Linked DNA regions of Parasedimentitalea psychrophila. The main gene of each other region encodes a partner of the protein of the gene in region 2 in a complex. Links are inferred from orthologs where the notes say so. Each region holds a gene or a part of one and is shown on either strand. Other genes may lie near its edges.

Region 1 (4,055 bases), 1.5 Mb from region 2 along the record:
GCGAGCGTGACTATCTCAATGGCGGCGACGGCGATGACACTCTGGTGGCCGGGGCCAATGATGTGCTGACCCTGGGCGACGGTGCCGATCAGATCATCACCGGCAGCTGGATCACAGCGGGCGACTCCATCGAGATCATCGATTTCGACGCTGCCGAGGATCAGCTGGTGTTGCTCTGGGACCTACAGGATCAGCCCGACCCCGATATCCAGATTGAATCCGATCCCGATGCCCCGGACCAAAGCATCATCCGCATCAACGGCACCGAGACCCTGCGGCTCAACAGCTCAGCCGGGATCACCGCAGCGGACATTGTGGTGCTGGATCAGAACAGCAGCGCCCTGGCCGCTCATATGCCGGGTTGATCCGGCAACAAGCGGCAGCCCTGCCGGGCAAATTACCTTTGCCATTGCCGACGGAACGGCCTATATCCGCGCATCCACCATGGATTCGCGGATCTGCGCTGTCTTCGGGTGGGGACTACTCCACGGGCCTGTGCTGGACGACATCCCGGCCTGCGCCATTCACACAAACCTATATAGGAGACCCCGATGTCGATCACAGTTGAAGAAAAAAACCGCCTGATGAAAGAATTCGCAATCAAGGAAGGCGACACCGGTTCGCCAGAAGTCCAGGTTGCCATTCTGACCTCGCGCATCACCACCCTGACTGAGCACTTCAAAATCCACAAAAAAGACAACCACGGTCGTCGTGGTCTTTTGAAAATGGTTGCTCTGCGCCGCAAGCTGCTGGATTACACCAAGTCGAAAGATCTGGCCCGTTACCAGGACCTGATCAAACGTCTCGGCATCCGCCGCTAAGAATACCGATCCTTTTGGATCATCTAACGCCCGCTCATCTGAGCGGGCGTTTTTTCGTTGTGCCGGGCCTTTTGTGCCGCCGCCCGCATGCGCGCAGCTCGCCAGGTTTCAGACCTTTGCATTTGCGGCCAGTAAGTCCGAGCGGGACACCACAACCCTAAGACGCATCACCGCGCCCTATGCGCAGCCGAGATATAGTCTGAAAAACCGGCAATTCTCCTCCTGCAGATGGTGTTATTGCATTGAACCTTTCTTTTTGCGCCAAAAACATATACGGCGAAGCAATCTGGAATGGGGCATCCGAGACCCGCGCCCCAGATACGAAGGATAGGGTCGCGAGCATGGGCTCGCATTTTTCCGGCCAAAGGGGATACGCCCCGGCGGCCTACGTAGGAAACGTGATGTTTAACGTAACTAAGAAATCGATCCAGTGGGGCGAAGACACGCTGACACTGGAAACCGGCAAAGTAGCCCGTCAGGCTGACGGCTCGGTGATCGCCACTCTGGGCGAGACCTCAGTCATGGCCAACGTGACTTTTGCCCGCAAGCAAAAACCCGGCCAGGACTTCTTCCCCCTGACCGTGCATTACCAAGAAAAATACTATGCCGCCGGTAAAGTACCGGGTGGCTTCTTCAAGCGTGAGGCCCGCCCCACCGAGAAGGAAACACTGACTGCACGTCTGATCGACCGTCCGATCCGTCCGCTGTTTGTCCCTGGCTTCAAAAACGAAGTTCTGGTGATGTGCACCGTGCTGTCCCACGATCTGGTCAACGACCCTGATATGGTTGCAATGATCGCTGCTTCGGCTGCTCTGACCATTTCCGGTGCTCCGTTCATGGGCCCGATCGCCAACTGTCGCGTTGGCTTTGAAGATGGCGAATATGTTCTCAACCCAACTGTTGACGACATGCAGGACCTGCGCCTGAACCCAGAACAGCGTCTGGATCTGGTTGTGGCCGGCACCAAAGACGCCGTGATGATGGTTGAATCCGAAGCTTACGAGCTGTCCGAAGCTGAAATGCTGGGCGCCGTCAACTTTGCCCATGAGCAGATCCAGCCGGTTCTGGACCTGATCATCTCGCTGGCCGAAGACTGCGCCAAAGAGCCGTTCGACTTTGCCGCTCCGGATTACTCGGATCTGTCCGCAGCCGTTAAGGCCGCTGGCGACACCGAAATGCGCGCCGCCTTTGCGATCAGCGACAAGCAAGAGCGGACCTCAGCTGTTTCGGCTGCCCGCGACACCATCAAGGCTGCCCTGAGCCCTGAGCAACTGGACGACGCGAACCTTGGTTCCGCTCTGAAAAAGCTCGAAGCTGGCATCCTGCGTGGCGACGTTGTCAAAACCGGCATCCGTATCGACGGTCGTAAAACCGACGAGATCCGCCCAATCGTTTCGGAAACCGGCCTGCTGCCGCGGACCCACGGTTCGGCACTGTTCACCCGTGGCGAAACTCAGGGTCTGGTTGTCACCACTCTGGGTACCGGAGACGACGAGCAGTTCATCGACGCGCTGCACGGCAACTTCAAATCCAACTTCCTGCTGCACTATAACTTCCCTCCCTATTCGGTTGGTGAAGTGGGTCGCGTCAGTGGTCCTGGCCGTCGTGAAATCGGTCACGGTAAACTGGCATGGCGTGCGCTTCAGGCGGTTCTGCCTGCTTCGACTGATTTCCCCTACACCATCCGTCTGGTGTCCGAGATCACCGAATCAAACGGTTCAAGCTCGATGGCTTCTGTCTGCGGCGGCTCGCTGTCGATGATGGACGCTGGTGTGCCTCTGAAAGCTGCCGTTGCCGGCGTTGCAATGGGTCTGATCCTGGAAGAAGACGGATCTTATGCGATCCTGTCCGACATCCTGGGTGACGAAGATCACCTCGGCGACATGGACTTCAAAGTGGCCGGTACCGCAAAAGGTATCACCTCGCTGCAGATGGACATCAAGATTGCCGGCATCACACCGGAAATCATGGAAAAAGCCCTGGAGCAGGCCAAAGTTGGCCGTGTTCACATCCTGGGCGAGATGGCCAACGCACTGACCGAAGCCTCTGACTTCTCGGTTCACGCGCCGCGCATCGAAACCATGCAGGTTCCAACCGATAAGATCCGTGAAGTGATCGGCTCGGGTGGTAAAGTGATCCGCGAAATCGTTGAAGTGTCCGGCGCCAAAGTCGACATCAACGACGACGGCATCATCAAGATCGCTTCGCCAAACGCGGAATCGATCAAAAAGGCCTATGACATGATCTATTCGATCGTGGCTGAGCCTGAAGAAGGTGCCATCTACACCGGTAAAGTTGTCAAAATCGTCGATTTCGGCGCTTTCGTGAACTTCTTCGGCAAGCGCGACGGCCTGGTGCATGTGTCCCAGATCGAAAACCGCCGCCTGAACCACCCTTCGGACGTTCTGAAGGAAGGCCAGGAAGTGAAAGTCAAACTGCTGGGCTTTGACGATCGCGGCAAGGTTCGCCTGTCGATGAAGATCGTTGACCAGACAACTGGCGAAGAGATCAAGGGCGAAGAGTAAGCCGATACGGCTTAACTCTCTTGTGAAATAACCAAGGCCCTGCTGGCAACGGCGGGGCCTTTTTTGTATTATGCAGCTAAGATCGTCCGGGCCATTCTGCTCAAACCCGCGACCTCATGTTCAAGCATCAATTCTCCGTTTTTTGGGATTTGCTTGTCAGAGTACCGACGGCCCTTCGCGAGATCTAAAACACAAAATCGGCAATTACCGAACTGAGTATTCTGGAACATCTTGTTGAGGACAAAACAGCCCAACCCCGCAACCGATTGTGTTGAGGGTGTCATTGACGAAGCATAGACCAAATGAAGAAATGCCTCATTCTTTTCAGTGGTGATGAAACTGGGTTTGGACTTAAGCAAAAAATCATGGTCACCAAGGTACCAAACTCCCTCCAAATCAGCATTTTCCCACTCTCTGCTGTTGGGCTTAGACCACTTTGAGAAAACGTTTAGTGCAGCGACATTGTGCGAAAGCTCGCTCTTGTTTTTCAGGTCAGCGATATACCCTGGGTCCGCCTCAAAATCTTTGGCGGCAATTTTGTGGGAAATTGTTTTCTTCAGTGACCAATATCGATCTTACTTACCAGGCTGCAGTAACGACTCCATTGTCGGCCATTGTTTTTGTGGCTGCAACTGACTCAATCTCAGAAATATTGTTAATCCTACTTCCATTATCCCTCACGCCTCTTTTTGACATCCAACTCTTGCTC
Region 2 (5,966 bases):
ACCTGATTTCGAAGCTTTGGCGCTCAGGGCAATCTCATAGCCGGAAATTTCAGCCTGTGCCGCCGCCTCTTTACGATAGAGCTCGCGGTAGCGGCGCGGCGGAATAGGGTCGTAGCCGGGGATGTAAAACACCCGGCGCCGATGCACCTCTGTACGCTGTAGACTGTTCGCGACCCGACCCAATGCCCTGCCCTTAAAATGTGTTTACCGTAACCTAGCGGGTCATTCCGGCAAGAGTAAGACCCTGCATATAAAGTAAAAGGGGCCATCCGGCCCCCTTTATCTAACCAAGAAGGGCTAAAGCCGGAAAGGCTTCCAGCAGCCACCAGGAAAAGGTTGAGAACAACCCGGTCACCAGCATCACCCCCACCAGCAAAAGCAACCCACCCATCAGTTTTTCAATCAAACCCATGTGGCGTTTCATCTTGTTCATCAGCACCATCGAACGGCTGAGGAATATGGCAGCAAGCAGGAAGGGAACGCCAAGGCCAAGCGCATAAATACCCAGCAAAATGGTTCCCCGGGCAACCGAGGCCTCAGACGCTGCCAGCGACAAAATTGCCCCCAGTTGCGGGCCAATACAGGGCGTCCAGCCAAAGGCAAAGGCAAGGCCCAGTACATAGGCGCCAATCGCTGATCCACCGGACTGCCCCGCCTCCATTCGCATCTCACGATCCAGAATCGGAATACGGAAGACCGACAGGAAATGCAGCCCGAAGATGATCACCACCAAGCCCGAGACCTGCGCGAAGAGCTCTTGGTTTTGCAGGACAAAGGCGCCGAAAATCGACGCGGTAAAGCCCAGCAACAGGAACACAGTTGATAGGCCCATGATAAAAAATAACGCGGCCAGTATCGCCTTGCGGCGGGCCGCACCGGGGTTTTGCATATCTCCTATTGAAACGCCGCTCATATAGGCCAGATAGGGTGGCACGATGGGCAACACACAGGGGGAAAGGAAGCTGATCAAACCGGCGATCAGCGCGACGAGCATAGCAGGGATTAGGCCTGCATCGATGATTTCAATACCAAACATATAACTGCCTTACCCCACCTGATTTCAAAGGTCACGAGGACAGCTGGTCACATCCCTGTGGACAGGATGAATTTTCCGTCATATCTGACTGTTATGAGCGATATTAGTGAAATACTGGATGCCATTGGCCTGTTGTGCCCGCTGCCGGTCCTTAAACTGCGCAAGCGGCTGAAACCCCTACAACAGGGGGCGCTTCTGCAGCTGCTGGCAGACGATCCCGCAGCGGTGATCGACGTGCCGCATTTCTGCAATGAGAGCGGCCACACACTGCTGCAGATAACCGAGGCTGACGGCCATCAGATCTATCTGGTCCGCAAGGGCGGCTGAGCCCCAAGCGCGGCCTCTGCACCTATCCATTAATCTAAAAATAAGCTGGTGACATATCGGCTCCGGACATATGGCGGTTCTTCCGAAATCGCCTGATAATGTTTCGCACGCGAAACAACCTAACAGTGTCTCAACAAAAACAGTCACCCCAACTCGATGGCCGACAAATGAAAACGCCGGGGTTTCCCCCGGCGTTTCAAACTTGCTTTAGTTGCCCAGCGACCACCAGCCGCGGCGCTTTGGCTTGGGCGGCTGCTCCGGCTCAGGAGCGACCTCTTCAGCGGCAACCAGCTCCGGTTCTGCCACAGCCGGTTCGGGTGCGGCTTCGACAATTGTGTCTGCCTCAGCCGTTTCCGGTGCAGCAGTCTCAATCACCTCCGGTGCAGTCTCAATCACCTCCGGTGCAGTCTCTATCACCTCCGGTGCGGTCTCTGGCACGGGTTCGGCGACCACCTCAGCAACGGCCACAGGTTCTGCAGCCACCTCGGGTGTGGCAACCGCAACCGTCTCAGGCTCAGTCGTTTCCACCGCAGCCTCGGGCTGCTCAGCGGGTGCTGCTTCAGTGACGTCGGCAACAGCGGTTTCAACAGAAACCTCTGGTGCAGCTTCTGCCACTGGTTCTGCAACTACTGGCGTAGGCTCAGCTTCAGTCGCTGGCTGTTCAGCTGCAGCGGGTTCGTCCACGACAGCAACCTCGGCCGGAGCGTCAGTCGACGGAGTGGCTTCACCTTCGGCAGCTTCAACCTTGGACTTGTTGCCGCGCGACCGTGACCGCGACCGGGTGCGAGTCCGCTTTGGCTTTTTCTCGTCTTCGGCTGGCTGTTCGCCATCAGCTGTCACCTCGCCCGAGACAGCACCGTCTGCTTCGGAGACGGTTTCAGCAGCAACAGCGGCTTCAGCACTGTCATCCGAGCCATCTTCAGAGCCGTTTTCGGCGTCATCAGATTTGCCCGACCGACGCCGGCGACGACGCCGCTTGCGCTTGGGCTTGGTCTCAGATTCATCCGATGTTTCAGCCGCTTCAGTAGAGACTTCAGTGATCTCGACAACCACCTCTTCTTCTTCATCTTCAATGGCTTCAGCCTCGTCAGCATCCACTTGATCCATCAGCGATGTATCAACCGATACCACCGGAGCCGTCGCGACCGACACCGCACGGGTGGCTGTCTTGAACTTTTCCAATGTGAAGTCAGGGCTGATCAGATGCGGATCCCCTTCGATGCGAACCGACATACCATAGCGGGCTTCGATCTGGGCGATATGCTCGCGCTTTTGGTTCATCAGGAAGTTGGCAATGCTGACCGGGCAGCGCACCAGGACTTCGCGTGAGCGGTTGCGGGTGCCCTCTTCCTCGATCTGGCGCAGAATGGTCAGCGCCATATTATCGTCGGAGCGGATCAGACCAGTGCCGTGACACGAGGGGCACGGCTGAGTGGTGGCTTCGAGCATGCCGGGGCGCAGACGCTGGCGGCTCATCTCCATCAGGCCAAAGCCCGAAATGCGACCAATCTGAATACGGGCGCGGTCGGTTTTCAGCTTGTCCTTGATCTTTTTCTCAACGGCGGCGTTGTTCTTGCGCTCGTCCATGTCGATGAAATCAATGACGATCAGGCCAGCAAGGTCCCGCAGTCGCAACTGGCGGGCCACCTCTTCGGCGGCCTCCAGGTTGGTCTTGGTGGCGGTGTCCTCGATCGAGCCTTCTTTGGTGGCGCGGCCCGAGTTGACGTCGATGGCCACCAGGGCCTCGGTGACATCAATCACGATATAGCCACCGGATTTCAGCTGAACGGTCGGGTTGAACATGCCCCCCAGATAGCTTTCGACCTGATAACGGGCGAACAGCGGCAGGGTTTCATTATAGCGTTTCACGTTCTTGGCGTGCGACGGCATGATCATCTTCATGAAGTCTTTGGCGATGCGATAGCCGCGCTCACCCTCAACAAACACCTCGTCGATTTCGCGGTTATAAAGATCGCGGATCGAGCGTTTGATCAGATCGCCTTCTTCATAGATCTTGGCGGGCGCAATTGATTTCAGCGTCAGCTCGCGGATCTGTTCCCACAGCCGTTGCAGGTATTCATAATCGCGCTTGATCTCAGCCTTGGTGCGTTTGGCACCAGCGGTGCGCACAATAAGGCCCGCACCTGACGGCACGTCGATTTCGTTGGCGATCTCTTTCAGTTTTTTACGGTCAACAACATTGGTGATCTTGCGCGAGATACCACCACCGCGGGCGGTGTTGGGCATCAGCACGCAGTAGCGACCTGCCAGCGACAGATATGTGGTCAGAGCAGCGCCCTTGTTGCCACGCTCTTCTTTGACGACCTGAACCAGCAGAACCTGGCGAACTTTGATAACTTCCTGAATCTTGTAGCGGCGTGGACGTGGCTTGCGGCGCGGACGGATGTCCTCGCTGTCGTCTTCATCCGCAACCGATTCGATTGTGCTGTCTTTTGAGATGGCGTCCGCACGGTTGTCGTCGGCATCCGGCTCATCGTCGCCCGGCTCTTTTGCTTCGGTCGCGTCATCCTCTGCCACGGATGTCTCCGCAGCCGCATCCTGCACTACAGGTTGCTCCGAGGTGGTCTCATCTTCGGTCACTGTAGCTTCAGCAACAGGCGCAGCATCTTCAGCCACCGCGTCAACGGCACCTTCAGCGGCTTCGACCTGTGGTTCGGATTGCTCCTGAACAGGTTCTTCAACCGGGGTCTCTGCCACGGTCTCCATCGGAGAGCTGCCTTCGGACACACCAAGCACATCAGCCGAACCGGTGTCGGCCTCATCGCTGAGATCAATGGTTTCCATACCGGAAATTTCGGTCTGGGGGATTTCGACTTCTTTGGTCTCAACCGCATCCTTGGAGGCTACGTCTTCAGCCTTGGTACGGCTTCGCGACCGTGACCGGCGCGGTTTGGCAGGCTTGCTGTCTTCCTCGTCGTCCTTGGCGCGCATTGCCTCGGCATAGACGCGCTCTTCTTCCATCAGAGCTTGCCGGTCGGCGACCGGGATCTGGTAGTAATCGGGGTGAATTTCCGAAAACGCCAGAAAGCCATGACGATTGCCGCCATATTCAACAAAGGCTGCCTGCAGAGAGGGTTCGACCCGGGTTACTTTTGCCAGATAGATATTGCCAGCAAGCTGGCGTTTGTTCTCGGATTCAAAGTCGAACTCCTCAACCTTGTTTCCGTCGACCACCACAACCCGAGTTTCCTCGGCGTGGGTGGCATCAATAAGCATCTTCTTTGCCATGTTTCCTTAGTGCACCATGCCTGCGCGCGCACGCTCCGGCCGTTTCCGGGGGGGGCTGCGCGTTTTGGGTGATGTCTTGTCAGGGCGATATCTGACGGTGCGCGACAGAACATGGTCGCGGAAAGTGTTCCCGGCGGTCCTGTCTCTAAGCTCTGTGCCTGCGCGCGCGTCATCGCGGTTCTTCTCCGACAGGTGGGACTATCCCGATCCCTGCCCATTTCTTCCTGCCCTGAAAACATTCCAGCGCAGGCGCTAAACTACCCCGGATCCCCGGGGCCAATCGGTCTGTTCTCGCCTTCTCGGATCATACCGGACAAAGACGGAAAACAGCGAAACTCATTTGAAGTGACTCACCCCATATTGGTGGTAGTCACTTCCCAGCAGCATACTGCCTGTGGATAGGTAATGACAATGGACATCTGTCAAAGCCCCCGGGAAATTACACAATTTGGCGATCAATTCAGCCAAAGGGTAAAAAACAAGCGAATTTCTTCGCTTGTACGCCCGTGTTTCGGTGCTGTCAGCGAGACCCGCACCTTGTCAGTCGCCCTGTGGACAGCTCGCCTCAGAGATAGTCGGACCGTTGCAAACCATATTTGGCCATTTTTTCATTCAAAGTCCGGCGCGGCAGGCAGAGCTCTTCCATCACCGATGCGATCGAGCCCTTGTGGCGGCGCATTGTATTGTCGATCAACATCCGCTCAAAGGCTTCTACGTATTCCTTCAGCGGCTTGCCCTCGGTTGTCATCACCGGTTGCATTTCCTCGTGATCGGACATCAGGAGCGAGGCAATGGTCCCAGAGCCGCGCCGCGCCTGCAACACCGCCCGTTCGGCAATATTGATCAACTGGCGCACATTGCCCGGCCAGGGCGCCTGCAGCAATTGCGCCGCTTCTTGCGCCGAGACCTTGGGGGCCTCACAGCCGTATTCCTCGGAAAACTGTTCAGAGAGCCGCATAAACAGGGTCAGAATGTCCTCGCCGCGCTGCCGCAACGGCGGCACCGTGATACGCAATGCGGCCAGACGATAAAACAAATCCGGTCGCAAGGCATCCTCACAGGTCTTACCCGCCTCTTGCAGGTTTGAGATCGCAACGATGCGGGTTTCGCCTGGGGTGCCCTGCTCATTGATCACGCTGAGCAACTTGCCCTGCAAGGGCTCGGTCAGCGCATCAATATCTTCCAATACCAATGTGCCACCGCGCGCCTCTTCGATGGCCGGTAACAGCGAATCTTCCGGCATCATCGGTCCAAACAACCGTCTGGACAGCGCCTCCTCTTCCAGCGCCGCACAGCTGACCAATACAAACTTCTTACCGGCCCGGCTGCCAACAGCGTGCAAAGCATGCGCCAC

The links. The genes of interacting proteins can lie anywhere in the genome.
Region 1: the proteins of QPJ95_RS16345 (region 2) and pnp are in contact, whole or in part, in a cryo-EM structure (PDB 9QH0), measured with the Escherichia coli proteins. The link is inferred for Parasedimentitalea psychrophila from one-to-one orthologs.

What each region holds. Positions count from the first base shown.
Region 1 is NZ_CP127247.1:1,847,372-1,851,426, reverse strand. What follows is about bases 814-3,784. They hold pnp (polyribonucleotide nucleotidyltransferase), read left to right. Parts: upstream 814-1,222; coding sequence 1,223-3,346; downstream 3,347-3,784. Other genes in these bases: rpsO (30S ribosomal protein S15), read left to right, coding at 814-821. Also shown: QPJ95_RS08935 (calcium-binding protein), read left to right, coding at 1-365; more of rpsO, read left to right, coding at 552-813. UniProt on the Escherichia coli protein: Involved in mRNA degradation. Catalyzes the phosphorolysis of single-stranded polyribonucleotides processively in the 3'- to 5'-direction. Also involved, along with RNase II, in tRNA processing.
Region 2 is NZ_CP127247.1:3,352,223-3,358,188, reverse strand. What follows is about bases 1,371-5,002. They hold QPJ95_RS16345 (Rne/Rng family ribonuclease), read right to left. Parts: upstream 4,613-5,002; coding sequence 1,571-4,612; downstream 1,371-1,570. Outside these bases: QPJ95_RS16360 (hypothetical protein), read right to left, coding at 1-183; QPJ95_RS16355 (cytochrome c biogenesis CcdA family protein), read right to left, coding at 284-1,036; QPJ95_RS16350 (sulfurtransferase TusA family protein), read left to right, coding at 1,130-1,363; QPJ95_RS16340 (sigma-54-dependent transcriptional regulator), read right to left, coding at 5,178-5,966. UniProt on the Escherichia coli protein: Endoribonuclease that plays a central role in RNA processing and decay. Required for the maturation of 5S and 16S rRNAs and the majority of tRNAs. Also involved in the degradation of most mRNAs.